Regions from separate parts of the Hydrogenophaga sp. OTU3427 genome, predicted to be linked through region 1. Evidence: predicted binding sites of a transcription regulator. Region 1 holds the regulator's gene; each other region holds the start of a gene.
The links. Region 1 encodes FNR, which switches genes on or off when oxygen is low (the NO sensors DNR and NnrR bind a similar motif). Its sites were predicted from a motif close to TTGATNNNNATCAA; they were not measured.
Positions count from the first base shown of each region.

Region 2: a site for FNR is predicted at 6,770-6,783, ahead of AAHB17_RS21125 (universal stress protein). Genes of this name have one in related genera too.
Region 3: a site for FNR is predicted at 7,415-7,428, ahead of AAHB17_RS17675 (hemerythrin domain-containing protein). Genes of this name have one in related genera too.

Region 1 covers NZ_JASATI010000071.1:3,492-13,313, forward strand. Annotated here, with positions in the region: gene AAHB17_RS23415 (DMT family transporter) at 1-272, shown strand, start outside; gene AAHB17_RS23420 (TetR/AcrR family transcriptional regulator) at 387-992, shown strand; gene AAHB17_RS23425 (NADP-dependent oxidoreductase) at 1,101-2,102, shown strand; gene AAHB17_RS23430 (SDR family oxidoreductase) at 2,184-2,888, shown strand; gene AAHB17_RS23435 (alkene reductase) at 2,920-3,996, shown strand; gene AAHB17_RS23440 (MATE family efflux transporter) at 4,071-5,459, shown strand; gene AAHB17_RS23445 (sulfite exporter TauE/SafE family protein) at 5,464-6,144, opposite strand; gene hemN (oxygen-independent coproporphyrinogen III oxidase) at 6,193-7,569, opposite strand; gene fnr (fumarate/nitrate reduction transcriptional regulator Fnr) at 7,698-8,417, shown strand; gene AAHB17_RS23460 (hypothetical protein) at 8,581-8,880, opposite strand; gene AAHB17_RS23465 (nitrogen fixation protein FixH) at 8,923-9,186, opposite strand; gene ccoG (cytochrome c oxidase accessory protein CcoG) at 9,209-9,822, opposite strand, start outside.
Region 2 covers NZ_JASATI010000051.1:21,015-30,836, forward strand. Annotated here, with positions in the region: gene AAHB17_RS21100 (malonyl-CoA decarboxylase domain-containing protein) at 1-1,110, shown strand, start outside; gene AAHB17_RS21105 (Bug family tripartite tricarboxylate transporter substrate binding protein) at 1,180-2,184, shown strand; gene AAHB17_RS21110 (malonate--CoA ligase) at 2,335-3,888, shown strand; gene AAHB17_RS21115 (MFS transporter) at 3,855-5,255, opposite strand; gene AAHB17_RS21120 (LysR family transcriptional regulator) at 5,322-6,221, shown strand; gene AAHB17_RS21125 (universal stress protein) at 6,231-6,674, opposite strand; gene AAHB17_RS21130 (heavy metal translocating P-type ATPase) at 6,820-9,234, shown strand; gene ccoS (cbb3-type cytochrome oxidase assembly protein CcoS) at 9,253-9,390, shown strand; gene ccoN (cytochrome-c oxidase, cbb3-type subunit I) at 9,459-9,822, shown strand, end outside.
Region 3 covers NZ_JASATI010000034.1:16,060-25,881, forward strand. Annotated here, with positions in the region: gene AAHB17_RS17630 (HNH endonuclease) at 1-469, shown strand, start outside; gene AAHB17_RS17635 (hypothetical protein) at 553-987, opposite strand; gene AAHB17_RS17640 (acylphosphatase) at 1,600-1,896, opposite strand; gene AAHB17_RS17645 (DUF2889 domain-containing protein) at 1,901-2,434, opposite strand; gene AAHB17_RS17650 (cupin domain-containing protein) at 2,567-3,073, shown strand; gene AAHB17_RS17655 (adenosylcobalamin-dependent ribonucleoside-diphosphate reductase) at 3,131-5,596, opposite strand; gene AAHB17_RS17660 (DUF5710 domain-containing protein) at 5,672-5,968, shown strand; gene AAHB17_RS17665 (hypothetical protein) at 6,016-6,411, shown strand; gene AAHB17_RS17670 (DUF3297 family protein) at 6,492-6,737, shown strand; gene AAHB17_RS17675 (hemerythrin domain-containing protein) at 6,777-7,322, opposite strand; gene AAHB17_RS17680 (DUF6282 family protein) at 7,610-8,584, shown strand; gene AAHB17_RS17685 (NAD(P)H-dependent oxidoreductase) at 8,581-9,291, shown strand; gene AAHB17_RS17690 (IclR family transcriptional regulator) at 9,360-9,822, shown strand, end outside.

The DNA.
Region 1 (9,822 bases):
CCAGCGTCTCGGCCAGCTTCTGGCTGCTGCTGGTGTTCTATGGCCTGGCGGCCAGCGTGTGGACGGTGTGGCTGTGGATGACCGGGCTGAAGACCGTGCCCGCAGCCCAAGCCGGCGTGTTCACCGTGATGCTGCCGGTCAGCGCCGCCGCCATCGGCGTGCTGTTCATGGGCGAGCGCCTGACCAACGTGCAGATGCTGGCCTTTGGCATCGCCCTGCTGGGCCTGGTGCTAGCCACGCTGCCCGCGCCATCGAACGCAGCGACGCACTGAGTCCAACGGACCCAACCGCCACCACAGGCAAGCCGAAGGAGACAGCAAGAAGGGGGTTGTCCGCGATTGACCTTGAGGCAAGGATGGTCAATGGCAAGCGTCGGAAAATCTCGTATGATTCACATCATGCGAAAACAGACAGGCACCTCCCGGGCAGCGGCCAAAGAGGCCACCCACGAACGCATCGTGGAGGTCGCGGCGCGCGCCATTCGCCGCAGCGGATACGACGGCACAGGTGTTGCGGACCTGATGAAGGAGGCCGGGCTGACACACGGCGCCTTCTACGCACACTTCAGCTCGCGCGAAGCGATGCTGGCCGAGGCCGCCAGTTGTGCGTTCGCACAGTCCGCCGCCGCTTTGGCCCGCGTCACCATGAGCGTTCCACCGGAAGATGCCTTGGCGTCGCTGCTCGCGGCTTACCTTTCAAAAACACACCAGGAGCAAGTGGCCACAGGTTGTCCATTGGCCGCACTGGGTTCTGAAACCGCGCGCCAGATCCCCGACGTTCGGCGGGTGGCGACGCGGCATGTCAAGGAAGTGATCGACCTGGTGGCCCGCCTGTCCCCAGACTGGGGGCAGTCTGGCGCGCATCAGCGCGCACTGGTGACGGTGTCCACCATGGTGGGCGCCCTGCTGTTGGCGCGTGCGGTCGACGATCAGCATCTGTCGGACAGCCTGCGCGAAGCCGCGCTCCAACACCTGACGCCACCTCACGGATGAAATCGCTGGTCACCGCTTTTTATTGCCAATTCATATGATGATCATCATGCAAATAAGCAACACACACCGCGGCCGAACGCCTGGCACCGAACGGATCGAGGCTGCGGCATGAAGGCATTTGTGCTCACTGGCTACAACAAAAAGGCGCCGTTGCAGCCGATGGACATGCCTGTTCCGACACCCAACGACGACGAGGTGCTGGTGCAGGTGCACGCCGCCGGCGTGAACGTGCTGGACAGCAAGCTCCGCGACGGCGAGTTCAAGCTCATCCTGCCCTACCACCTGCCTGTCATCCTGGGGCACGACGTCGCGGGCGTGGTGGTCCAGGTCGGTGCGAGGGTGCGGCAGTTCCAGCCAGGCGACGAGGTCTACGCCCGGCTCGACGATTTCCGCATCGGCGGCTTCGCCGAGTTTGTCGTGGTCCAGGAGGCGTCCCTCGCCCCCAAGCCCAAGGGCCTCACGATGGAAGAGGCCGCATCGGTGCCACTGGTGGCCTTGACGGCCTGGCAGGCACTGGTCGAGAAGGCGCAGTTGAAACCAGGACAGAAAGTCTTCATTCAGGCGGGCTCCGGTGGCGTCGGCACGTTGGCCATCCAGTTGGCCAAACACCTGGGCGCCACGGTGGCGACAACCACCAGCACGGCCAACGTGGCGTTCGTAAAGGGGCTGGGCGCGGACACCGTGGTCGACTACAAGACGCAGTCGTTCGCCGATGTCTTGCGCGATCAGGACGTGGTCCTGAACAGCCAGGACACCAAGACACTCCAACAATCCGTCGGAGTGCTCAAGCGCGGCGGAAAGCTCATTTCCATCTCCGGTCCGCCCGATCCGGCGTTTGGCCAGGCGATCGCCGCCCCTGGGTTCGTGAGGGTGGTGATGTGGCTGCTGAGTGCGGGCATTCGGCGGCTGGCCAAGCGCCGATCCATCGCCTACGCCTTCCTCTTCATGCGCCCCAGTGGCGCCCAGTTGCGGGAGATCACCGCCCTGTTCGACGCAGGTGTCCTGCGACCCGTGGTGGACCGCGTCTTCCCATTCGAATCAACGAACGAGGCCATGGCCTATGTGGACGCGGGCCGCTCCCGCGGCAAGGTCGTCGTCAAGGTCCGGTGATGGTGTTGGTTGCAGCGTGGCGGCCTGTTGTGGGCAGCGCCGGCTGAATGTGTTTGTTGCTCATTTTTTTCGGAGATCCTCATGAAAATTGAAAACGCCGTCGCCCTGGTCACGGGCGCCAACCGTGGCATTGGACTGGCCTTCGCACGCGCTTTGCTCGCGCGGGGCGCCCGCAAGGTCTACGTGGGCGCACGCGACCCCGCGACCGTCACCCAATCCGGTGTGGAGGTGCTGCGACTCGACGTCAACAACCCGGACGATGTGGCCGCGGCCGCGGCGCGGGCGTCGGACGTGACGCTGGTGATCAACAACGCCGGCATCGCCCAACCCGGCGGTTTTCTCGCGGCCGACAGCGAAGACATCACGCGGCGCATCTTCGAAACCAACTTCTTCGCCATGCTTCGCGTCAGCAAGGCCTTTGCCCCGGCCCTCAAGTCCAACGGCGGCGGCGCTTTGCTCAACGTGCTGTCGGTGGCTTCCTGGGTGAACGGCGGCGAGCTGGCGGCCTACGCGGCCAGCAAATCGGCCGCGTGGTCGCTCACCAACGCACTGCGCCACGAACTCTCGGCGCAAAAGACACAGGTCACGGCACTGCACATGGCCTACGTCGATACCGACCTCACGCGGGGGTTCGATGTGCCGAAAACCGGTCCTGACGACATCGTCAGGCGTGCGCTCGACGGCCTCGAATCGGGTCGGGACGAGGTGCTGGCGGATGAACTCACGGGGCATGTCAAACAAGGCCTGACGGCCGCTCGGCCCAGTTACCTGCCCCAGACCGCCTGACACCCCGGTACTCTTCATCTCAAGGATTCACATGCTTTTCACGCCTCTGGCCACACCCGGCCTTCGCCTCAACAACCGCGTCGTCATGGCGCCCATGACACGCAGCCGTGCGGTCGATGCCAACACCCCCAACGCCTTGATGGCGGACCACTACGGCCAGCGCGCTTCGGCCGGCCTGATCATCACAGAGGGCACGTCCCCATCACCCAACGGCTTGGGCTACGCGCGCATTCCCGGGCTCTTCAACAGCGAGCACGTGCGCGGCTGGCGCGAGGTCACCCGGGCGGTCCATGCCCAGGGCGGCAAAATTTTCGTGCAACTGATGCACACCGGACGCGTTGCCCACGTGGCCAACCTCCCGACCGGCGCCGAAGTGCTCGGCCCAACGGCCGACGTCTGCCCCGGTGACATACACACCGACACCCAGGGCATGCAAGCCCACAGCGGGCCCCGGGCGATGACCGTCGCCGACATCCGGCACGCCGTCGCCGAATACGCGCAAGCGGCCAGGCTGGCCATCGAGGCGGGGTTTGACGGCGTGGAGCTGCACGCCGCCAACGGCTACCTGATCGAGCAGTTCCTGAACGCGAACGTGAACCGGCGCACCGACGCCTACGGCGGCGGCATCGAGGCGCGCAACCGCTTTGCGCTCGAAGTGGCCGAGGCAACGGTCGCCGCCATCGGTGCCGACCGGGTGGGCATCAGGCTGTCGCCGCATGGCGTTTTCAACGGCACGGGTGGCTTTGCCGACGTCGACGCGCAGTATGTGTCCCTCGTGCAGGCAGTCTCCGCGCTGGGTTTGAAGTACGTCCACCTGCTGGACCATGCCGCCATGGGCGCGCCACCCGTGCCCTCGGCATTGAAAGCCAGGCTGCGCGCCGCCTTCAAAGGCACGCTCATCCTGGCCGGCGGCTTCGACCGAGCCAGCGCCGAACGCGCGCTCGACGCGGGCGAGGCCGATCTCATCGCCTTCGGTCGGCCCTTCATCGCCAACCCCGATCTGGTCGAGCGGATGTCGACGCATGCCGACCTGAATGCCGTCGACATGACCACGTTCTACACCCCCGGCGCGAAAGGCTACACCGACTACCCGTTGCTGGCAGCTTGAGTGCACCCGGTCCCTGATCAAGCCCCGGCATGTTGGCCCGACACGGCCCTCGTTCACCGCAAAGACACGCATCCATGAGCACACCACAGACCTCACCGCCCACGCCATCCGTGGGCAAGCGCGATGCCGTCAACCCACTGCTGAACGCACCGCTGGCGCCCACGCTGCTGCGGCTCGCCGTGCCCAACATGCTGGCCATGCTGGCCACGGCCTTGGCCGCCATTGCGGAGACCGGCTACGTCGGCAGCTTTGGCGTCGGCTCGCTGGCGGGCATGGCCTTGGTTTTTCCGTTTGTCATGCTGCAGATGATGCTGTCGGGGGGCGCCATGGGCGGTGGCGTCTCGTCGGCGGTCAGCCAGGCCCTCGGCGCGGGCGATGGCGAACGTGCCAATGCCCTGGCGGTGCATGCGACGTGGATAGGCCTGGGCGCGGGGGCGCTGTTCATGGTGCTGATGCTGGCCCTGGGACCGTGGCTGTTTGCTGTCTTGGGTGGCCAGGGTGAGGCGCTGAGCCAGGCGCTGGCCTACGCCAACATCGCCTTTCTGGGCTCCATCTTCATCTGGCTGGTCAACACGTTTTCGTCCGTGATCCGCGGCTCGGGCAACATGTCCGTGCCGTCGGCCACCTTGCTGCTGGTGGCCTTGGGGCAGGTGGCGATCAGCGGTGCGCTGGGGCTGGGCTGGGGGCCATTCCCCCGGCTGGGCATGCCGGGCGTGGCGGCCGGGCAGGTGCTGGCCTACGGGTTGGGCGCAGCGTACCTGTACAGCCACCTGCGTTCGGGGCGGGCACGCATTCACTTGCGCCTGCGTTCGACACCCCTGCAGTGGCCCTTGGCACGCACCATCCTGAGGGTGGGTGGTTTTGCCTGCATATCGCCCCTCCAGACCGTGCTGACCATCCTCATCCTGACCCGCCTGGTCGCGCAGTTTGGCACCACCGCGTTGGCGGGCTACGGCATCGGTGCCCGGCTGGAGTTCTTGCTGATTCCCGTGGCCTTCGCCGTTGGCGTCGCGTCGGTGCCGCTGGTGGGCATGGCCATCGGCGCCGGGAACGTCGCGCGGGCACGCCGGGCCGCGTGGTCCGCCTCCGCCTTGGCGGCCGGGCTCCTGGGCTTGCTGGGCGCGGTGCTGGCACTGGCGCCCGATCTGTGGACCGGCCTTTTCACGCAGGACCCGACCCTCCTGGACGCAACGGCCACCTATTTCCATTGGGCTGGACCCGCCTATGGGCTGTTCGGACTCGGGCTGTCCCTCTATTTCTCGTCACTGGGCGCGGGCAAGGTGGCCGGTCCCGTGTTGGCCGGCACCTTGCGGCTGGTTCTGGTGGGACTGGGTGGCTGGGCGCTCGCGGTCGCTCAGGCGCCGGCGTGGACCATCTTCGCCTTGGTCGCTTTGGGCATGGCCGCCTATGGGCTGGCCACCGCGCTTGCCGTGCATGGCACGGCCTGGGGCGCCGAGCGGTGATGGATCAGGCGCACCACAGCCCGGTCGGATTCGTCAATCCCATCCAGATCGCCCAACCCGACGTCATCACCAGGGCCGCACCGGCCAGGCGCATGCCCCAGGCGCCACCACGCAGGCTGCCGGCGGCGTGCCAGCGCAGCAGCAGCCAGGGCCCGAGGGTCATGGAGACGGAGGTGCCGAGCGCGAACAGGCCCATGATGACCGCGCCCTCGATGGCGTTGGCCGACAGCGAGGCCACCAGCAAGGCGGAGTACAGCAGGCCGCAGGGCATGAGCGCCCAACCGGCGCCCAGCACGTAAGGCGCCTTGCCGCCCAGCCGCGCCAGCACCGGCCTGGCCTTGCGCCAGACGGTCTGCGCCACGCCGTCCACCCAGGCGGGCTGGCGCGCCTGCAGCACCAGCAGCAGACCGAGCAGCAGCGCCAGCACGTGAAAGGCCGTCCACAGCGGGCGCAGCACCACGGTGTTGGTGCCCAGCCAGCCCAGGCCCTGCACGGTGGCCGCAGCCAGGCCTCCGAGGGTGGCATAACCCAGGATGCGCCCCAGCTGAAAACCGACGATGGCCTGCTGCGTGCGGGGCGCCGAGGCCCTGGCGATGCCGGCGCAGGCCGCACCACACATGGCCACACAGTGTGGACCACCCACCAGCCCCATGAACAGGGCCGTCACGGCCATGGACGTTTGCATGGACGAACTCTAGCAGCGACCCGCGCCGCAGTGGAGCCTGGAGGCCATTCAGATGATTTTCGAGAACCTGGCGCGGTCCTGGTCCACCCGCAGGTGCTTGTCGAACACCATGCCGATGGCACGCACGAGGAACCAGCCGGCGTCGGTCACCTCGATGCCTTGGTCGTCCACCTTCACCAGGCCCTGGGCCTGCATGGGCGCCAGGGCTTCCAGCTCGCGGGCAAAGTAGCTGCGGAAGTCAAGCAGGTGGCCCAGTTCGATGGACTCGAACTGCAGCCGCCCCTGGCACATCAGCGCCATGATGACGGTGCGCCGCACCAGGTCGTCGCGGGTGAGGGCCAGGCCGCGCACGATGGGCAGGCGGCCCTGGTCCAGCATGTCGTAGTACTCGTCCAGCGTCTTGGCGTTCTGGCTGTAGGTGGCGCCCACGCGGCCAATGGCCGAGACGCCCAGGGCGATCAGGTCGCAGTCGGGCTGGGTGCTGTAGCCCTGGAAGTTGCGGTGCAGCCGGCCCTGGCGCTTGGCCACGGCCAGGGCGTCGTTGGGCAGGGCGAAATGGTCCATGCCCACGTAGACGTAGCCGGCGTCGATGAAGGTGTCGAGCGACTGAGACAGCATGGCCAGCTTGTCGGCCGGCACCGGCAGCTCGGCCGCCACGATGCGGCGCTGCGGCTTGAAGCGCGTGGGCAGGTGGGCGTAGGCGTACAGCGCCACGCGGTCGGGCCGCAGCTGCGTGACCTGGGTCAGCGTGCGCGCGAAGGATTCGGGCGTCTGCAGCGGCAGGCCATAGATGAGGTCGACGTTGACCGACTCGAAGCCGATGCGCCGCGCCGCCGCCACCAACGCGAACACCTGCTCGGCCGGTTGCACCCGGTGCACCGCCTTCTGCACGGCGGGATCGAAATCCTGCACGCCGAAGCTGAGCCGGTTGAAGCCGAGCTGGTGCAGGTGCTCCAGGCGCTGTTCGTTGACGGTGCGCGGGTCGACCTCGATCGAATACTCGCCGCCGGGCACGAGGTTGAAATGCCGACGCACGGTGTGCATGAGGTCGCTGAGTTCGGCGTCGCTCAGGAAGGTGGGCGTGCCGCCGCCGATGTGCAGCTGCGACACGTGGTGCCCGCGACCGAAGTGCTGCACGTGCAGGTCCAGCTCTCGCGCCAGGTAGCGCAGGTACTCGGCCGATTTGCTGTGGTGCTTGGTGATGACCTTGTTGCAGGCGCAGTAGTAGCAGACCGACTCGCAAAAGGGCACGTGGATGTAGAGCGACAGCGGCAGGGCCAACGAGCCGGCGCGGCGCTGCTCCAGCGCCTGGATGTAGTCGGCCTCGCCAAAGGCCTCGACGAAACGGTCTGCTGTCGGGTACGAGGTGTAGCGCGGCCCCGGCACGTCGAAACGGCGCAGCAGTTGTTCGTCAATCACGTGCATCACAGGGCATCTCCAAAGTGGTTTTGACTGTGCCTCAAGCCCGGGTTTCCACCCTTGATCTGGGTCAAGCCGAACGAAATGTCAGTGAAGTTTTCTATTAACATGGGGAAACACCCGACAATCGCAGCATGGACGTCCAAAGCATCAAGGTCGCGTGCTCCAGTTGCAACCTGCGTGAACTCTGCCTTCCCATGGGCCTGAGCCACGAGGAAATGAACAAGCTGGACCACGTCATTTCCACCCGCAAGCGCGTCAAGCGCGGTGCGGCGCTGTTCAACACCGGGGACCGCTTCACCTCGATCTACGCGGTGCGCTCGGGCTTCTTCAAGACCTGCGTCACCACCGCCGATGGGCGCGATCAGGTGACGGGTTTCCAGATGACGGGCGAGATCATCGGCCTGGACGGCATCGTGTCCGACCACCACTCGTGCGACGCCATCGCGCTGGAGGACGCCGAGGTCTGCGTGATGCCCTTCGACCAGCTGGAGATGCTGTCACGCGAGTTCAACACGCTGCAGCACCACGTGCACAAGATCATGAGCCGTGAGATCGTGCGCGACCACGGCGTCATGCTGCTGCTGGGCAGCATGCGGGCCGAGGAACGCCTGGCCGCCTTCCTGCTCAACCTGGTGCAGCGCCTGCATGCGCGCGGCTTCTCGCAGTCCGAGCTGATCCTGCGCATGACCCGCGAGGAAATCGGCAGCTACCTGGGCATGAAGCTGGAAACGGTGAGCCGCACCTTCTCGAAATTCGTCGACGACGGCGTCATCGAGGTCAAGCAGCGCTATGTGAAGATCATGGACACCGAGGCGCTCAAGCGCATCGTCAATCCCCAGGTCTGCAGCTGACCCACCCCCGTTTCTCGCTCACTTCGTGTAGCGCGAGTCCCCCCTCAAGGGGGGGACACCAGCGGTCCGGCAGAGCCGGCCCGCTGGTGTCCCCCGGATGGATCCACTGCATGCGCTGCCGATCGCGCTGATCGGGCCGGGTGAGCAGACCCGCGCACAGCCTTCAGCAGCAGTTGTTGCCCTCCCGGGCGCAGTCGGCGGGCCGCTGATCGACCGGCACGGGGCAGCGGTTGACCTCGAAGGGCGACAGGGACAGCAGCGTGGTGAGCGCGCTGGAAGCCATGGTCATGCCCCAGAACACGAAAAAGGACAGGGTGTAGATCGCCTGCCGCGACAAGCCCAGTTCGCCGCCGCCGATGCGGTGCAGGTCCTCGGGGTCGACCATCGCGAACACCACCATCTCCAGCACGCCGGCCACCAGAAAGGCCGGCCAGGCGATCCACATCAGTCGTTGCAGGCGCATTGCTGTCTCCTTGTTCTGAGGGTCTGCGGACCGCCGGGCGCTTCAGCGCTTCTCGGGCAGGGTGGCGGTGGCCGCGTGATTGCGCGCCTGCTGCGCGGGCGCCAGCGTGAGCGACTTGTTGTCGGTGTCGGATCGCTGGATGCGCGGCGACTGCGCATCCAGCACCGGGTCCTGGTACTTGATGGCGATCGCCGCCGTGACCAGGCCGGCCACCACCACCGCCAGCGGGCCGCTGATGATCAGCCAGACATAGGGCTCGCGCCACCAGGCGCGGGTGACGGTGGGCAAGGACTTGATCGTGCTCATGGGATTCTTTCGTGTGTGGCGCTCAGCGTGGCACCAGGAAAACAGCCTTCTCGCTCACGTGCATGGCCTCGGCGCCGGTGGCACGGATGTCAAAGGCAATCGGATGCGAGCCCGGCGCGGCGCCTGGCGGCACCTGCACCCGAACCCCCACCGAGCGCACCTCGGTCGAGCGCACTTCCACCGTGGGTTCGGAGGCCAGCGCCACGCCGGGCAGACCCGACACCTCGATCGCGTAGGTCTGCGTGGTTTCGGTGGCGTTCATGACCTGCAGGCGGTAGACGTTCTCGATGCGGCCCTGCTCCACCATGCGGGCCAGCGCACCGCGGTCACGGATCACGTCGACCTTGAGCGGCGTGCGCAAGAACAGGCTCGCCCCCACCGCCACACAGATCAGGCCCAGGATGGCGCTGTAAACCAGCACCCGCGGGCGCAGCGCGTGCCGGAGCACCTCGGCCCGCCCCCAGCCCTGGGCAAGGGCGTTCTGGGTCGAATAGCGGATCAGGCCGCGCGGGTAGCCCATCTTGTCCATCACGTCGTCACAGACGTCGATGCAGGCCGCACAGCCGATACATTCGTACTGCAGGCCCTTGCGTATGTCGATGCCGGTGGGGCAGACCTGCACACACAGCGTGCAGT
Region 2 (9,822 bases), on a different contig from region 1:
AAGAAGACCGCCGAGGCCCAGGCCCGCTACGCCGCGGCCCTGGGCACGCCCGACGAAGCCGCCGCCGAGGTGCACTACCGGCGCGCCACGGTGTCGCCACGGCGCAGGTTGCTGCAGCGGTTCAGCGTCTACCCCGGCGGCGTGCAGTTCCTGGTCGACCTGCGCGCTGAGCTGCAATCCCAGCTCAGGAACGACAAACGCCTTCAGGCGCTGGACGTCGAGATGGAGTACATGTTCTCGACTTGGTTCGACGTCGGTTTCCTCGACCTGCGCCGCATCAGCTGGGACTCGCCGGCCTCGCTGATCGAGAAGCTCATCCAGTACGAGGCGGTGCACGACATCAAGAGCTGGGCCGACGTCAAGAACCGCCTGGACAGCGACCGCCGCTGCTACGGCTTCTTCCACCCGCGCCTGCCGGGTGTGCCGTTGATCTTCGTCGAGGTGGCGCTGGTCGACGAGATCGCCAGCGACATCGTGCCGCTGCTGGACGAGTCGGCCGCCGCCGCCGACCTCAGGAAGGCCACCACCGCCATCTTCTATTCCATCAGCAACACGCAGGTGGGCCTGCGCGGCGTGAGTTTTGGCGATTCCCTGATCAAGAACGTGGTGGACACGCTCAAGCAGGAATTCCCGCAGCTCAAGACTTTCGCCACGCTGTCCCCCATCCCCGGTCTGCGGGGCTGGCTGGCTCGCCAGGCGGGCGCCGAGCTGGCCCGGCTGGACACGCGCGAGCTGCGTGAACTCGGGCGCGCGGTGGGCTACGAACCACCTGCCGCCGAACACCTGCTGGCCGCGCTGGACAAGCCGCTGGCGCTGGACGCCAAGTCGCCGGTGCGCCGTTTCCTGATGGCGGCCGCCGCGCGTTACCTGGGCCAGCAGTGGCAGGAAGGCAAGCCGCTGGACCCAGTGGCGCGTTTCCACCTCGGCAATGGCGCCCGCGTCGAGCGGCTCAACTGGGCCGGTGACCCCTCGCCCAAGGGGCTCAAGCAGTCCTACGGCCTGATGGTCAACTACCTCTACGATCTGAAACGGCTGGACCGCCACCGTGCCCAGCTGGCCCAGGGCCGCATTCCCATGTCGGGTGATGTGGAGGCCCTGCTGAAGGCCTGAGCCCGACCGCCCGCGCGATTTCCCAACCGGCCGGAACCACCCGGCCCCCATAACGACTGGAGACAAACGATGAACCACTCTCTTGACCGCCGCAGCCTGCTGCGCCAAGCCTCGGCCCTGGCCGGTTGGGGCGCGCTGGGCACGCTGGGCCACGTGCCGGCCCACGCCCAGAACGCCTGGCCGAACAAGCCCGTGACCATGGTCGTGCCCTTCCCGGCCGGTGGAGGCACCGACGCATTTGCACGCCCGCTGTCTGCGGCCTTCGCCAAGCTCACCGGCCGCCAACTGGTGATCGACAACCGCGGGGGCGCGGGCGGTACCCTGGGGGCGGGCATCGCGTCGCGGGCCGCGCCCGATGGCTACACCCTCTTCATGGGCGCCGTGCACCACGCCATTGCGCCCTCGATGTACCCCAAGCTGGACTACGACATCGAAAAGGACTTCGTGCCCATCGCCCTGGTGGCCAACGTACCGCAGGTGGTGGTGGTCAATCCCAAGAACGTCAACGTGCCCGACTTCAAGGCGTTTCTGGAGCTGATGCGCAAGAACCCGGGCAAATACAACTACGGCTCGGCGGGCACCGGCACCTCGCACCACCTGGCGGGCGAGCTGTTCAAGCAGCAGAGCAAGACCTTCATCACCCACATCCCCTACACCGGGGCCGGCCCGGCCCTGCGCGACCTGGTCGGTGGCCAGGTGGACATGATGTTCGATGGCCTGGGCTCCTCGGCCACCCACATCAAGAGCGGCCGCGTCAAGGCCCTCATGGTCTCGGGCAACAAGCGCAACCCGGCCTTCCCCGACGTGCCCTCGGCCGCCGAGGTGGGTCTGCCCGACTACACCGTGACCACCTGGTACGGCGTCTGGGCACCCAAGGGCACGCCACCCGACGTGCTGGCCCGCATCGGCGAGGAGATCCGCCGCTGTGGCGCCAGCGACGATGTCAAGACCGCCTGGGCCAACAACGGCGCCGAGTTTGCCAGCCTGACACCGCAGCAGTTCAGCGGCTTCGTCAGCGACGAGGTCAAACGCTGGGCGGCGGTGGTCAAAGCGTCGGGCGCGAAGTTTGACTAACCCCCCGCGCCGCCTGCGGCGTCATCCTCCCAGCGGGCGATGCGAGCGGACCGGCGAAGCCGGCTCCGCCGCATTCCCGGGTGGGGTTGGGGCGTGCCTGAGCATGTGCCCTTCGGGGCGGGTCACAGATTTTTTTCACGCGATACTCCTATGAGCCAACACAACCTCTTTGCCGCCCTGCGGGCCGCCTTTCCCGCCGATCTGGACCGCACGGCCATCGAAACCGACAACGGGCTGGCCTACTCTTGGCGTGACATCGACCGCGCCACCGCCATGGTGGCCAACCTGCTCGGTTCGCTGGACATCCCGCCGGCCTCGCGCATTGCGGTGCAGGTGGAGAAATCGGTGGAGGCGGTGGTGCTGTACCTGGCCACGCTGCGGGCGGGCCACGTGTTCTTGCCGCTCAACACCGCCTACCAGAGCGCCGAAATCGACTACTTCATCACCAACGCCGAGCCGGCGGTGGTGGTCTGTTCGCCGGTCAACTTCGGCTGGGTCAGCAAGATTGCCTTCAGGGCCGGCACGCAGCATGTGTTCACGCTCGGCGACGACCGCAGCGGCTCGCTGCTGGAGCGCGCGGCGCACTGCAGCGACCAACACACCGTGGTGGCGCGTGACCCCGACGATCTGGCCGCCATCCTCTACACCAGCGGCACCACCGGCCGCAGCAAGGGAGCCATGTTGTCGCACGACAACCTGCTGTCCAACGCGCGTGTGCTCAAGGACTACTGGGGCTGGAAGCCGGGTGACGTGCTGATCCACGCGCTGCCCATCTTCCATGTCCACGGCCTGTTCGTGGCCCTGCACGGCGCCCTGATCAACGGCAGCAAGATCCTGTGGATGGCCAAGTTCGACCCCAGGCGCGCGATCGCCTGGATGGCAGAGGCGACCGTCTTCATGGGCGTGCCCACGCTGTACGTGCGCATGCTGGGCGAGGCCGGTCTCACGCGCGAGGCCACGGCCCACATGCGCCTGTTCGTGTCGGGCTCGGCACCGTTGCTGATCGAGACCTTCAACGACTGGCGCGGGCGCACCGGCCACACCATCCTGGAGCGCTACGGCATGAGCGAAACCGCCATGCTGACCTCCAACCCCTATGCGGCCGACGCGCGTTTTGGCGGTCAGAGCGAGCGTCGAGGTGGTACGGTGGGTTTCCCCCTGCCGGGCGTCGAGCTGCGCGTCGCAGGCGACAACAACAAGCCGCTGCCGGTGGGCGACATCGGCGCCATCCAGGTGCGTGGACCCAACATCTTCAAGGGCTACTGGCGCATGCCGGAAAAGACCGCCGAGGAGTTCACCGCCGACTGCTTCTTCAAGACCGGTGACGTGGGCAAGGTGGACGAGCGGGGTTATGTCACCATCGTCGGGCGCAGCAAGGACCTCATCATCAGCGGCGGCTACAACGTCTACCCGGCCGAGATCGAGGGCTACATCAACGACATGCCCGGCGTGGCCGAGAGCGCGGTGGTTGGCGTGCCCCATCCCGACTTTGGCGAGGTGGGCGTGGTGGTGGTGATCGCCAAGGCCGGCGCAACGCTGGACGCCGATCGCATCATCGCCGACCTCAAGGCCAAGCTGGCCAACTTCAAGATCCCCAAGCGTTGCTTCGTGGTGGCGGAACTGCCACGCAACACCATGGGCAAGGTGCAGAAGAACCTGCTGCGCGAACGCTACGCCACGCTGTTTGCCCCCGGTGCGCGCTGAGGCGCTGACGCCAGAGGTGCCAGCCAGCGGCTGCACAGCAGGGCGGCGAGCGCGGCCAGCGACGCGCAGGCGAACACCGCCTGCAGGCCATCGGCCATGCGCGTGCCCAGCAGCCCGGCCATCAGCGCCACGCCGAGGCTGCCGCCCAGGCTGCGCAGCATCACGGGGGTGGCCGTGGCGATGCCCATGAACTGTGGCGGCGAGCTGCGCTGCGACACCACCGTGACGATGGGAAACAGCAGGCCCAGGCCCATGCCGGCCGGCAGCAAGCAGGCCGAGATGAGTGGCGCCGAGGCGGGGGCCCAGGCCAGCGACAGCGCCAATGCCAGGAAGGACAGCAGCAGCAAGGCGCTGCCCACACCGGCCAGCCGGCGGGCGGCCACCTGCGCGCGCAGCAGCTTGCCACTGGTGACGGCGGCGGCGGTGATGCCGGCCATCAGCGGCAACAGATGCCAAGCCGACGCCGTGGGCGACAGGTGCAGCATGGTTTGCAGGTACTGCGGCACGAAGACCACGGCGGCGTACATTGCCACGCCGGAACACAGGCCGATGGCGGCCGTGGCGGTGTAGGCGGGGTGGCGAAACAGGCCGGGCGGCACCAGCGGATGCCCGGCGCGGAACTGGCGCCAGACGAAGGCGGCACCGGCCTTGGCGGCGACGGCCAGCAGCACGCCCAGCGACAGCCAGGCGGGCAGTTGCAGCTTGCCGTGCTGTGTGGCCAGCAGCGTGGCGACCAGCGCCAGCGTCAGCGTGGCCGCGCCCCACCCATCGATGGATGCCGCCTGCCGTGGCGAACGCGGCGTCGTGCGGGCCAGCACCAGCCAGGCCAGCAAGGCCAGCGGCACGTTGATCCAGAACGCCCAGTGCCAGGAGACGTGCTCCACCAGCCAGCCGCCCAGCAGCGGGCCGAACATGGTGGCGACACCGTAGCTCGCGCCCAGCATGGACTGGTAGCGCCCACGTTGTTCCGGCGGGAACAGGCTGGCCACGGTCAACATGGTCAGCGTCAACAGGCCACCACCACCCGCGCCCTGCAGCGCACGCGCCATCACCAGTTGCGCGAGGGTCTGGCTGGCGCCGCAAGCCAGCGAGCCCAGCAGGAACAGGGCGATGGCCAGCAGCAGCATGGGCTTGCGGCCCAGAACGTCGGCCAGGCGGCCATAGAGCGCGATCACCACCGTGGCGGCCAGCAGGTAGGCCGAGAACACCCATGCCAGCGGCAGCGTGCCGGGCAGGTCGTGCGCGATGGCCGGCAGCGCGGTGGACAGGATGGTCTGGTCGAGCGCGGCCAGCACCAGCACCACGACCAGCATGGCGAAGGCGAGCAGGGGCCTGGTGGTGGGCGAGGGCAGGGCGGGGTGGGTCATGGCCGCAGTGTCGCGGGCGTTTTCATGTCTGTACAGTGCAATGTTTGGAACACATACTTGCACCAGATGAAAGATTACGACCTCAACCTGCTGCGCGCGCTGGACGCGTTGCTGAGCACCGGCAGCGTGACCGGCGCGGCCGAGCGCATGCACCTGAGCACGCCGGCCATGAGCCACACATTGGCGCGCCTGCGGGAGGCGTTTGCCGACCCGTTGCTGGTGCGGGCCGGGCGGCGGCTGGTGCCCACCGTCCGGGCCCAGGGCCTGGCGGAACCGGTCAAGCAGTTGCTGGCCCAGGCCGATGCGCTGCGCAAGCGCTTGGACACGGGCGATCTGTCCCAGGTGCGGCGCCGCTTTGTGCTGCGCGCGGCCGAGGGCATGTCGGTGGGTTATGGGGTCACGCTGGTGCGGGCATTGACGCAGCACATGCCGCTGTCCAGCCTGCAGTTCCTGCCCGAGAGCCACCACGACCCGGCCGGCCTGCGCGAGGGCCGCATCGACCTGGATTTGGGTTCAGGCCACCGACAGGACCCGGAACTGGTGGTCGAACCTCTTGCCGACCGCAACCTGCTGGGGCTGGTGGCCGCCGACCACCCAATGGCCCAGGGACGGGTGACGGCGCGGCGTTTTGCCGCCGCCCGGCATGTGGAGGTGCTGACCCATCCGGGCGAGGCGTCGGCCGTCGACGTCGAACTGGCGGCGCACGGCCTGCAGCGCAACACCGTGCTGGTGGTGCCCAGCGTGTTTGCCGCGCTGATCGTGTGCGCCCGCTCGGACCTGGTGGCCTGCGCGCCCGAGCGGACCGCGCGTGCCATGGGCGCATCGCTGGGGCTGCACATGTTCAAGCTGCCGCTGAAGCTGCCGGCTTCGCCGCTGCGCCTGGCCTGGCACCCGCGCCAGCATGGCGACCCCGCGCACCGCTGGCTGCGCGAGACCTTGCTGGCGGCCCTGCGCCAGCCACGTTGACGTGCTCCGTCAGCGCAACACCAGCACGGGGATGTGCGAGTGTGTCAGCACCTGGGTGGTTTCGCTGCCCAGCAGCAGGCGCTTGATGCCGCGGCGGCCGTGCGAGGCCATGACGATCAGGTCGCACTTGCTGCGCTTGGCGTTGGCGATGATGGCCTCTGAAACCAGATCGGACTTGGCGGTGATGGCCTTGACCTTGATCTCGCGTTTCTGGCCCGCCGCCTTGACGGCGTTGACCACCTGCATGGCCTCTTCCTGCCACTGCGCTTCGATCTTGCTGATCTCGGCCGCGGCCAGGGCCACGCCACCTTCGAAGTAGGTCTGCGGGTAGCGCGGGATCACCTTCAGCGCCACCAGCTCGGCGCCGGTCAGGTCGGCCAGCGCCAGACCATGTTCGACCGCTTTTTGCGACAGCTTGGAGCCGTCGGTTGCAACCAGGATGCGCTTGTACATGGTGTGTCCTTTGTGTTGTGGGAGGGGCCGTGCCATTGTGGCGCAGCCCCCTTGGCTTTCCAAGTCCAAGGCTAGCAGCACGGAGCCGGCCCGCCTTGACCTAAATCAAGCACGTGTGCGGTGGTTTGACTTAAGCTTGGCGTCCATGACCGATGCCGCCCGCGCGAGCGTTCCCCCGCCCTGGCCCGAGGCGCCCGTGGGCCAGGGAGCGGCCATCGGCGGGCCGTCCCTGCCGACGGGTTCGCTGGAGGTGAACGACGATTTTTCGGCGCTCGACGATCCGGACGAGCAACGCGCCTTCACCGACTTCGCCGACCCGGCCCAGGGGGGCGCGGCCACGTCGCTGCTGGTGGTGCAGGGCATGCACTGCGCGGCCTGCGCCGACACGGTGGAGGCGGTGCTGTTGTCCCAGCCTGGCGTGCTGCGGGCCGAGGTCAATGCCGCCAGCCGACGGCTGAGCCTGCAATGGGACCCGGCGCTGGCGCGCCTGTCCGCCCTGTCCGGCGCGGTGGGGCGCGCGGGTTACCGCCTGCTGCCGCTGTCGCAGGCCTTCAGCCTGGGCCAGCGCCTGGCCGAGACACGCAAGGCGCTGTGGCGTCTGTTCGTGGCCGGCTTCTGCATGATGCAGGTCATGATGTACGCGTGGCCGTCCTACGTCACCGAGCCGGGCGAGATACCGGCCGACATCGCGCAACTGCTCAGCTGGGCAAGCTGGGTGGTCAGCGTGCCGGTGGTGCTGTTCGCCAGCGGGCCGTTTTTCGCCGGCGCCTGGCGCGACCTGCGCCAGGGCCGCGTGGGCATGGACACGCCGGTGTCCCTGGGCATCCTGGTGACCTTCCTCGTCAGCACGGCGGCCACGCTGGAGCCCACTGGCCCCTGGGGCGCGGAGGTTTGGTTCGACTCCCTCACGATGTTCGTGTTTTTCCTGCTTGGTGGCCGCTACCTGGAACTCAAGGCGCGCGACCGCACCGCTGGCGCGCTGGACGCGCTGGTCAGCCGCCTGCCCGAGACCTGCGAGCGCGAACTGGCTGGCGGCGGCCACGAGCAGGTGGCCGTGCGCCGCCTGCGCCAGGGCGACGTCGTGCGGGTCCTGGCAGGCCAGGCCTTTCCTGGCGATGGCGAGCTGGTCGAGGGCAGCGCCAGCATCGACGAGGCCCTGCTGACCGGCGAGGCCCGCCCCGTGACCCGCCGCCAGGGCGAGATCGTGGTGGCCGGCAGCTTCAACCTCGCAGGCCCGGTGCGTGTGCGTTTGACGGCCGTGGGCGCCGACACCCGCTTCGCCCAGATCGTGGCCCTGATGGAGCGCGCCGCCACCGACAAGCCGCGCCTGGCCGTGCTGGCCGACCGTTTGGCCGGGCCCTTCCTGGTGCTGGTGCTGCTGGCCGCGGCCGGTGCGGCCCTGTACTGGTGGCCCACCGATCCGCACCGCGCCATCGCCACGGCGGTGGCTGTGCTGATCGTGACCTGTCCGTGCGCGCTGTCGCTGGCCACGCCAGCTGCCATGCTGGCCTCGGCCGGCGCGTTGGCCCGTCGTGGGGTGCTGGTGCGTCGCCTGCAGGCCTTCGAAGCACTGGCCAGCGTGGACGTGGTGGTGTTCGACAAGACCGGCACCCTGACCGAGGACCGCGCGCGGCTGACCGCCGTGCACACCCGCGAGGGCATGACGCGGCCGCGCGCCCTGGCGCTGGCGGCGGCGCTGGCCGGTGGATCACGCCACCCGGTGGCGCGCGCCATCGCCCGCGCCCACGCCGAAAGCGCGCCGGTGCCGGCACCGGCCATGGCCGCCATGACCGTCACCGAAACGATGGGGCAGGGCATGCTCGGCGTGCTGGACAACGGCCGCGAACTGCGCCTGGGTTCGCCCCGTTTCTGTGGGGTGGACGACTTGGTGCTGGCCGCGCGGGGCGTCAACCCGCATGGCGCGCCCCGCGCCCACCTGAGCGATGGCGACGGCTGGCTGGCCACCTTTGTGCTGGACGAGGCCTTGCGCCCCGACGCCGCAGCCACCGTGGTGCGCCTGCTGGCCGAGGGCCTGCAGGTGCGGCTGCTGTCGGGCGACCACCTGGTGGCGGTGCGCCGCGTCGCGCAGGAGGTGGGCATACGCGACGTGGTCGCCAGCGCCAGCCCCGAACAGAAGCTGCAGGACATCGAAGCCCTGCAGGCCAGGGGCCTGCGGGTGGCCATGGTGGGCGACGGCCTCAACGACGGCCCGGTGCTCGCCCGCGCCGACACCTCGCTGGCGCTGGGCCACGCCCTGCCGCTGGCCCAGGCGCAGTCCGACTTCGTGCTGCAGGGCGGGCGCCTGGCCGACGTGGCCGACGCATTTGCACAATCCCGGGCTACCATGCGCATCGTGCGTCAGAACCTGACCTGGGCCGCGGTCTACAACGCGGTCTGCGTGCCCCTGGCACTGGTCGGTTGGATGCCGCCCTGGCTCGCGGGCCTGGGCATGGCAGGGAGCTCACTGTTCGTGATCGGCAACGCGCTGCGGCTGGCCCGCCGTGGTGAAGCCGCCACACCCGTGCTGGCCGCCGCATCCTTGGCGAGCCGGGCAGCTTGACACCCAGAAAGGGCTCCCGTGGACGTTCTCTACCTTCTCATTCCCCTCTCGGTGCTGCTGGTGCTCGGCATCATCGCGCTGTTCGGCTGGGCGCTGCACAGCGGCCAGTTCGACCACGTCGAGCGCGAGGGCGAACGCATTCTCGACAGCGATTGACCTAGGTCAATCCCCTGTGGCGGACGGCCGGTGACACTCGGCCAAGGATTATTGAGAGGAGTTTCTGTATGTCTGTGAATACAAAGGCCAGCCAGTCGGCGGTCTACAACGACAAAGTCGTCAGGCAGTTTTCCATCATGGCCGTGGTCTGGGGCGTGGTGGGGATGCTGGTGGGCGTCATCATTGCCGCCCAGCTGACCTGGCCAGAGCTGAACCTGGGCATTTCCTGGTTGAGCTATGGCCGGCTGCGCCCGCTGCACACCAACGCGGTGATCTTCGCCTTCGGTGGCTGCGCGCTGTTCGCCAGCAGCTACTACGTGGTCCAGCGGACCAACCAGGTGAGGTTGTTTTGCGCGCCGCTGGCCGCCTTCACCTTCTGGGGCTGGCAACTGGTCATCGTGCTGGCCGCCATCACCCTGCCGCTGGGCTACA
Region 3 (9,822 bases), on a different contig from region 1:
CGACGCGAGCCTGGAGCACCTGGTGGCTCAGACGCATGGTGGAAAAGACAACGATGAAAATGTCGTGGTCTGCTGCAAGACCCTCAACGCGCTGTTCGGTCGCATGTCGTTGAAGGAGAAGCTTGAGGTCATCCTCAAGCAGCGAGGCGCTTTCGGTTGTCCTGCCCAGGCGCGGGCAGCAACTGCTGCCGCTGCTTCACCGAGTCAGGACGAGGTGCAGCTCAAAGCTGGGAGCTCACTGGCGGTGGTCGTTGAAAACCTGAGGAAACGTGGAAACGCTCGACCGACGCGACTGGACAAACTGGCGAACACCATCAAAACCGCGCTTGAGCATCAAAAACTTGATGGGAGCCAGGCAGACAAGGTCATAGCTCAGCTGCGGTCCAAACAGTGGGTTCGGGTGGATGGCGAGAAGGTCAGCTATCACCTACCAGTGGGCAAGTCGGATGCCACAGGTCAGACGGGTTGAGCACCGTCATGCCACCCGTCCGCCTAGATGCCTCAGTCTTTTTGATGGCGGTGCAGGAGCTAGGGACAGCGTAGTGAGACCCGTCAATTGTGGTCACGGAATCGCCCAAAGCCGACGCGTTCAGGTACGAACTGCTCAAGTGCTCGTGCTGCTCGTTTGAAGAGTGGGTTCTGCATGCGGGCCAAGTTCGCGTCGACGCAGTCGCCATCGGCCTCTCGCTGCAGCTCTCCGCGAATCGTCACCACCCGTCCGCTGAGTATTTCCTGCTCGAAACCGTCGCCCCTCTTCACCCGCTCCGACCACTCTGCTGCGCTGTAGAGGTGTACCTCAACGCGGCGCCCCAGCTCTCGCCCCACGGGCGCCAATAGCGCCTGTGCTCGCAGCCCGCTCAGACCTTCTGCAATCAGCAGCAGATTGACGTCACTACCTGCCGCCGCAGCCTCAAAAATCGCCGCAGCTTGCACTTGCGGCGGCAGGTGCCTGCGTAGCGTTTCAATTAGGCGCTCTTGCTCGGTCATCGCTGCAGCATAGCGCACCAAGCACCTCTCGCAAGGGCATCTTTTTGTGCCAGGACGAACGGGCGCTGTCAAAAAATCTGTCCTGGCATATATCGCTCAGGTTTCACCCACCAATGGTCAGAGCAGATGCCGCTGGTCAGCCAGGTTGAAAACCACCGTACTACCCGTCCGACCAGATGCTTCCCCATTTTTTGATGGCGGTACAGGAGCTGGTAAGTTGCCTCACCAAAATCAAGCGTATAGTCGGTTTTTAGAAGCATTAAAGACGCTGTTTCATTGCCGCATCCTCCTGTTCTTGATGGGAGATGGCACCCGCTGGTTGGTTCACAGGCAACGGCGAGAGCAGCGCTGGTAGAAATTTCTCAGCTTATGTGTCCAAATTTCTCAGCTTATGCTTCCCCGCGCGGCGTAAGTCATTGATTCATAAGCCCCGAAATTCTCGGCTTATGAGGTCACCTACAGATGGCGTTGGCTGTCTGGCCGACCGAAAAACCAAGCGCCATCCGTTGTCAAGACCGATGGCGTTTTCTGCACCTGCTTCTCTCGCAGGGCCGGAGCGCGGTCCCGCATGTGCTGCCGACACCCTGTTTTCAGTCGGCGCCAGTGCGTGCATCACACCGTGTCCCGCTGCTCAAACCCCCCGGGCGGTTCTTCGAAGGCCACTTCGGTCACGGCCACGCCCGCCACACGCGCGGCCTCAGGGCCACGTTGCGCCCATTCGATCAACTGCGTCACAGCGGCCGTGGCTCCGACGGCCAGGGCCTCCACGCTCCCATCCAGCCGGTTGCGCACCCAGCCCTTGACGCCCAGCGCCTGCGCCTGCTGGGCCATGCTCCAGCGGTAGCCCACGCCTTGCACGCGGCCGGTGATGCGCAGGTGGCGGGTGATGGGCGGTTCGTGCTGCGCCATGGGTTTATCCGCCCGACTTGGGCGCGCGCTCGGGCGCCTGCCAGCCAAAAAACATCGGATAGACCTTCTCCACCACCGGCCCGTTGAAGTCCCAGGCCAGGCATTGGCCCAGGTGCCCGGGTGGGTGGCCGTCGGTGGCTGGGGTGAAGGCCCCGGTCTTGGTCTGGAAGGCGGCGGTGGCCAGGTTGAACAGCAGTTCGCGCAGGTGGGTGCAGCTCTGGATGCCGCCGAGGTGGCGCTGGATGGTCTGGCGCCAGCCGCGGCCCAGGGTTTCGCCAACCATGCGCTGCAGCGGGGCCATGGCCTGCGGGCAGGGGCCGTGGGGGTAGGCGTCCATGGCCACCACGATGTCGCGGATGACCATGGCCTCGTCGATGCTCACGCGCAGCAGCATGTGGTGCACCGGCTGGCCCGGCGCCCAGCTGCCTTCGCCGCCGATCTCGAAGCCGTGGGGCTTGCTGTCGTGCAGTTCGCCTTCGATGTCCCAGAGGCCGTCGTCGCGGCGGAAGCCACGGTATTCGACGCGACGGGTGTGCATGTGGGTGCGGGGCTGGGGTGGCGGCAGGGGCAAGGCGCGATCTCCATGGGGCGAGGGGTGTGATGGTCCATTTTCCGGCATGGCGGGCGCCCCGGTGGCACACTGGGAATACCTCACCAGCCTCGCGATGCCATGACACACGATCACGACCATCCACACGGTGCTTCGCATGGGCACGCCCCGGCCTGGAAACACGATGGCGTGCGTGTGGTCCCGGGCGACCAGCTGGACGGCAATGTGCCCTCCACGCCGGGCATGGACCGCAAGGCGGCGATCAACTTCGCCCGGGTGGGCGCTCAAAAGCTCTGGGCCGGCACGGTCACCATCCACCCCGATGCCAAGACCGGCGCCCACCACCACGGCCCGCTGGAAAGCGTGATCTACGTGGTGCGTGGCCGCGCGCGCATGCGCTGGGGCGAGCGGCTGGAGTTCACCGCCGAGGCGGGACCGGGCGATTTCATCTACGTGCCGCCCTATGTGCCCCACCAGGAAATCAACGCCAGCGCGACCGAGGTGCTCGAATGTGTGCTGTGCCGCAGCGATGGCCAGGCCGTGGCGGTCAACCTCGACATCGAGCCGGTGGAAAAACCCGAGCAGGTGCTGTGGGTGGACCCCACGCACCCAACGGGCGGGGTGTGAGGGCGCCGCCTGTGGGCTGGAACTCCGCGGTGTCGCTCGCCGTCCCGGTTCAGGCCTTCAGCCGCAAGCCCCGATGTGCCCACACTGCGTGCAGTACTCGCAGCCATCCTTGCGGATCACGGCGCGGGCGCCACACTCCGGGCACTTTTTCCCGACCATGGGCGCCAGCGCCGGACCGGCTGGCGCCACGGTGCCGGTGAGGGCGGTGGGGTAAGGGGCCAGGCCGCCCTGCCGCACACGCTGGGCGCGCAGGCTCAGGATGTTCTGGATGGCGTAGGCGATGGCCGCCACCTCGGAGTCGTGCCACAGCGGCACGCGGGTGCCGTCTTCCTTGAGGGCGTGGCCGTGGCGCACCGGGCCGCGGTCCCAGGCCACCTTGCGCATGTCGCTGAGCGCGCGCTCCAGAAAACCGCCGCGCGCGGCCAGCGACAGCAGGCGCATGCTGGAGGTGATCCACTGCTGCGACTCGCCGCTCTGGCCCACGGGCATGAAGAACTCGATGGCGCGCTCCGCCGTGCCGCTGCCGTCGGCCTTGGGCACGGGCAGGAAGGAGACCACCACGTACAGGGTCTTGTGGCCTTCGTGGGTCCAGTACTCGATCTTCTCGGCCACCGCGTCCAGCGCGCCCTTGGGCCGGCTCTCGATCACGCTGCGCATGGGGTCGATCGCGCCCGTGTCGGGTGCCGCCGGGGCGGGCGCGGCGGCTGGCGTGGTTTCGAGCACCGCGCCCAGGATGGTGTTGGGCCGGTAGGTGGCCAGGCCCTTGAGGCCGGCGCGCCAGGCTTCCAGGTAGAGGTTCTTGAAGTCCTCGTAGGGGCAGTCGGCCGGCACGTTGACGGTCTTGGAGATGGCGGTGTCGATGTAGGGCTGCACCGCCTCCATCATGGCGATGTGGTCGTGGGCCGGCATCTCCAGCGCGCTCACGAAGGCGGGTGGCAGGGCCAGGGGGTCGCCGCCCAGCGCGGCGTACAGGCGCCAGGCGTGGTCCTGCACCTCGTATTCGCTGCGCGAGCCGTCGGCCTCGCGCTTGCGCCGGGTGTAGGTCCAGGAGAAGGCGGGCTCGATGCCGTTGGAGGCGTTGTCGGCAAAGGCCAGGCTCACGGTGCCGGTGGGCGCGATGGACAGCAGGTGGCTGTTGCGCAGGCCGTGGGTGCGGATGCGGTCCTTGAGCGCGGTCGGCAGCCGGCTGGCAAAGCCGCCGTCGGCGAGGTACTGCTCGGCGTTGAACAAGGGAAAGGCGCCTTTTTCCAGGGCCAGGTCCACCGACGCGCCGTAGGCCGCGTCGCGCATGCACTCGGCCATGCGGCGGGCCATGTCGCGCCCGTCCGCCGTGTCGTAGCGTAGGCCCAGCATCACCAGCGCGTCGCCCAGGCCGGTGAAGCCCACGCCGATGCGTCGCTTGGCCTGGGCCTCGCGCTGCTGGGCCGGCAGCGGCCAGTGGGTGAGGTCCAGCACGTTGTCCAGCGCCCGCACCTGCAGGGCCACGGCCTGGCCGAAGGCCTCGAAGTCGAACGCCGCCATGCCGCCATGGTCGAAGGGGTGGCGCACAAAACGCGTCAGGATCACCGGCCCCAGGTCGCAGCAGCCGTAGGGCGGCAGGGGCTGTTCGCCGCAGGGGTTGGTGGCGGTGATGGCTTCGATGGCGCGCAGGTTGTTGTCGCGGTTGATCTGGTCGGTGAACAGGATGCCGGGTTCGGCGAAGTCGTAGGCCGAGCGCATCACGGTGTCCCACAGCTCCTGGGCCGGCACGGTCTGGTAGACCCATTGGCCGTCGGCGCGCTGGTGGGCGCCGCGCGCCAGCCACTCCGCGCTGGGCCGTGCCGGGTGCACCAGCGCCCAGGGCTGCTGGCGCTGCACCGCGTCGATGAAGGCATCGGTGACGGCGACCGAGACGTTGAAGTTGTTCCAGCGCCCGGGCGTGCGCTTGGCGGTGATGAATTCGAGCACGTCCGGGTGGTCGATGCGCAGCACGCCCATCTGCGCGCCGCGCCGGGCGCCCGCGCTCTCCACCGTGGCGCAGCTCTGGTCGAAGACGTTGATGTAGCTGCACGGGCCGGACGCGGTCGACGCCGTGCCATGCACATGGGCACCGCGCGGCCGGATGCGGGAGAAGTCGTAGCCGACACCACCGCCCCGGCGCATGGTTTCGGCCGCTTCGCGCAGGGCCTCGTAGATGCCGGGGAAGCCGGCCTCGTCCTGGCCCTGGATGCAGTCGCCCACGGGCTGAACGAAGCAGTTGATCAGCGTGGCCTGGATGTCGGTGCCGGCCGCGCTCATGATGCGCCCGGCGCCGATGGCGCCCGCCTCCAGGTTGCGCTTGAACAGCGCCTCGAAGTGGGCCCGCTGCGCGGGCGCCTCCACGCTGGCCAGCGCACGGGCCACGCGCTCGAACAGGTCTGACTCGCTGCGCTCATCGCCCTTGAGGTACTTCTCGCGCAGCACGTCCACGGTGATGGGCTGCGGCGGCAGCGTCCATCGGGCGTCGGGTGGCAGGGGCAGGGGCAGGTCCAGTCGTTGGTTCATGGTGGGGGGCTCCTCAGGCGGCATGTGGCGTCCCGGCCGGCGTTCGGGCCGCGGGCACAGGCAGATAATGAACCCATGCGAGTCAATCTGGCCACCCCGTTTGCTGACAAGGATCAAGTCAAGGCGCTGGGCGCGCGGTGGGACCCCGCCCGCAAGGTCTGGTACGTGCTCGATCCCAAGGACCTGACGCCCTTCATGCGCTGGATTCCCGATCTGGTGGCGGCCACCCAGGCCGCTGCCGTGCCCGCGCCCGCCCCTCCCCGGGCGGCCGCCCAACGCACCCCGACCGCGACCGCCGCCCGGATCGAGGTGCCCGACTGTGGCTGCGCAGCCCTCCCCTGGGAGGACTGCGTCCACACCCTGCGACCCTAGACCGTCCGCCGGGTGCCTGCGCAACACCACCTCCCGGGAGCGACACCATGAATCCCACCCTTCGTTTTGTCCGCCATGCGCTCGCCTGGGGCGTGTTGGGCCTGGGCGCCGCTGGCGGCACCTGGTCGCAAACCGCCGCCGATGTGTCGCGGGCGCGTTTTGATGCCGAGCGCAAGGCCTGCCTGGCGGGCCTCACCGGCCAGGACACGCAGACCTGCCTCACCGAAGCCCACAACGCCTACGGCGAACGCCGGCGCGGCGCCGATCTCCAGGTGAGCCCGGAGGAGTTGCTGTACAACCGCCTGCGCCGCTGCGAGGTCCATCAGGGCCCCGAGCGCACCGACTGCGAGGCCCGCATGCGTGGGCAGGGGCAGACCAGCGGCAGCGTGGACGGTGGTGGCCTGCTGCGCGAACTCACCACCGTGGTGCCGCCGAGGCAGTGACGGGCCGCTCAGCGCCCTTGCGCAAGGGCCGCACCCGGAATCCGGGACAATCCCAATTTCACATACCCAGCCACAGCGCCATGACCGAAGCCTCCGCACCCGCCCTGCCTGACCGCCTGTCCATCGACCCGCGCAGCCCCCACCACGTGGCCGCGGTGTTCGAGCGCGACATCGGCATCCGCTTCAATGGCAAGGAGCGATTTGATGTCGAGGAATACTGCATCAGCGAAGGCTGGGTGCGGGTGCCCGCCGGCAAGACGGTGGACCGCAAGGGCCAGCCGCTGATGATCAAGCTCAAGGGCGTGGTCGAAGCCTTCTACAAGTGAGACGGCGGCGCCCCGTGCGCGCCACCGCCTGAGACCGGCTCAGGAGCCGCGCAGTCCCCGGCGCGCGGCATTCACCACGTGCCGCGTGTGCAGGGCCAGGCCCAGCGCGGCCATGTCCTCGCCGTGGCGGCCCAGGATGGCCTGCGCCAGCGGCAGGAAGCTGGCTTCTTCCAGCCGGGCGTGGGTCAGGTAGGCCTGCACCAGCTCGTTGAGGTCGGTGCTGTCGCAGCTCACGCTGCTGCCCTTGGCCACCTGTTCCAGCTGCGGCTGCAGTTGGCGCCAGAGCGCTTCGATGTGGCGGTGCTCGGCACTCAGGGCCGCCACCATGTGTTGCACCTCCTGCAACTCGTCCCCCGGCGTGGCATGGGCCAGCACGGCCGGGAACAAATCCTTTTCCTCTTCCTTGTGGTGGTCGAACACGGCGTCGTGAAAAAACGCCAGCGTGTCCTGCGCCAGCCGCCGCGCCCGCGCGGCCGGCTCCAGCAGGGCAGGCAGTTCCTTCAAGGCGTCGAGGTGGGCCACGATGCCTTCATGGCATTGGGCAAAGGACTGGATCGGGGTGGTTTCGGTGACGGCGGCGTTCATGGGACATCTCCAGACAGTGGACCGGCCTGATGGCGGCGGATGGCTCACTGTAGGCCGCCTCGCGCGCGCCGTGTGGCCTATCCGGCCAAAGCTTGATCTGCATCAGACACCACCACCCGCCCGCGCGGTGGCTGGCCTCCCCACGACGTCGTCATGCCCATGACCTAGGGTTTTCACTGAGTGGTGATGTTCCGGTTCGGCCCTACAGTTCGTATCATAGAACATAACAGTGTTTCGTTAGATAAAACAAACACCGATTTTCACCGAACCCCCGAAAGGCACACGACATGGACATGAAAAGCGCAGCCAGCGACGACCGCTTCGCGATCGCACCGGGCGCCTGGCGCAGCCAGCAACCCGATCTGGGCAAGCAACTGCTCCAGGGCGCGGTGGACCTGCACTGCCACAGCGGCCCGTCCGTCATGCCGCGTTACTTCGACCACTACGAAGCGATGCAGGAAGCGTCCGAAGCCGGCGTGCGCGCCTTGCTGATCAAGGACCACTACTACTCGGCCACGCCGGTGACGGCCATGCTGAACAAGCACTTCCGCCACCTGAAGGTCACGCTGCTGTCGGGCGTGCCCCTGAACAACCAGAGCGGCGGTCTCAACCTGTACGCGGTCGAGCACGGCATCGCCCTGGGCGCCAAGCTGGTGTGGATGCCGACCTTTGCCTCGCGCAACCACATCGCCCACCACAAGGCCGACGCCAACTTCAGCTTCCCCAAGTCCAAGAAACCCATGCTGTCGCCCACGCCGCTGACGGTGGTGGACGACCAGGGCCGGCTGCTGCCCGAGGTGCTGCCCATCCTGGACATGGTGGCCGAGCACGACGTGGTGCTGTCCTCCGGCCACCTGCACATCAGCGAGATCTGGCCGCTGTTCGACGAGGCCAAGCGCCGGGGTGTCAAGCGCCTGCTGTGCAACCACCCGTCTTACGTCATCGACGCCACGCTGGACGACATGGCCCGCCTGGCCGGCATGGGCGTGTACCTGGAGCATTCGATGTGCATGTTCGCCGAGGACTCCAAGTTCCGCTTCTACGAGCCGGCCAAGCTGCAGGCCATGATCGAAGCGGCGGGCGTGGACCGCACCATCCTGGGCTCGGACCTGGGCCAGGTGGGCAACCCGCGCCTGGTCGACGGCTTCCTCAGCGTGATCGAGATCTGCCTGGACCTGGGCTACTCGGCCGAGCAGGTGCGCAAGATGGTGTCGACCAACGCCGCCGACCTGGTGGGCCTGGACGCGGTCGAGGCGGCATGAACACGCTCATCGTCTACGCCCACCCCGAGCCGCGCTCGTTCACGGCCGCGCTCAAGGACACGGCCGTGGCCACCCTGGGCGCGCTGGGGCACGAGGTCAGCGTGTCGGACCTGTACGCCGAGGGCTTCAACCCGGTGGCCGGTCGCCATGACTTCGAGACCGTGGCGGACGGCGGGCATTTCCACTACCAGCAGGAGCAGCTCAAGGCCAGCCAGGCGGGCGGCTTCTCGGCCGAGCTGCGGCGTGAACAAGAGCGCGTGGCGCAGGCCGACCTGTTCCTCTTTGTCTACCCCCTGTGGTGGGGCGGCATGCCGGCCATCCTCAAGGGCTGGTTCGACCGGGTCATGGCCTACGGCTTCGCCTACGCCGACGGCAAGCGTTTCGACAGCGGCTTCTTCCAGGGCCGCCATGGGCTGATCGCCCTGACCACCGGCGGCACCCCCGAGCGCTTTTCGCCCGAGGGGGTGTACGGCCCCATCGACGACCTGCTGTACCCCCACCGCCGCACCATGCTGGAGTACCTGGGGCTGCGCATCGCGCCAACCTTCGTGGCCTACGCCACGCCGCGCGTGAGCGCCGCCGAGCGCGAGGCCTATCTGGCGGCCTGGGCGGCACAGCTCACGAAGTTGGCCGGCGAGATCGCGGCCACGCCGGCGCAGCGCGCCGCCGCGCCCACCACCACCACCCATTGGGCCACGGCCGCCTGAGGCCCTTTCGGATCGCTGATATCGTGTCGCTCAACCTCATCCCCATCCACCGTGAAGCGACACGATATATGAGCGCATCCTCCGACGCACCGGCCGAAACCACGGGCGTGCAAGCCGTCCTGTTTGCCCTGCAGATCATGGAACACGTGGCCGTGCAGCGCGAGCCCATCGGCGTGACCACCCTGGCCGAACACTTCGGCACCAACAAGAGCCGCATCCACCGCCACCTCAAGACCCTGGCCCAGCAAGGCTACATCGTCCAGGACGAGGTGTCCGAGCGCTACCGCGTGGGCGCCCGGCTGATCGCGCTGGGACACGCCATCAGCGACAGCGTGGACATCGTGCGCGAGGCCAAGCTGGTGATGCGCAAGGTGCGCAACACGCTCAACCACTCGGTGGTGCTGTCCATGGTTGACCGCGGCGGCGTGCGGGTGGTCAACGTCGAGTCGGGCACCTCGGCGGTGGAGATCACGGTCAAGCCCGGCTCGCTGATGGACTACCACTCGTCCGCGCAGGGCAAGATCGCCCTGG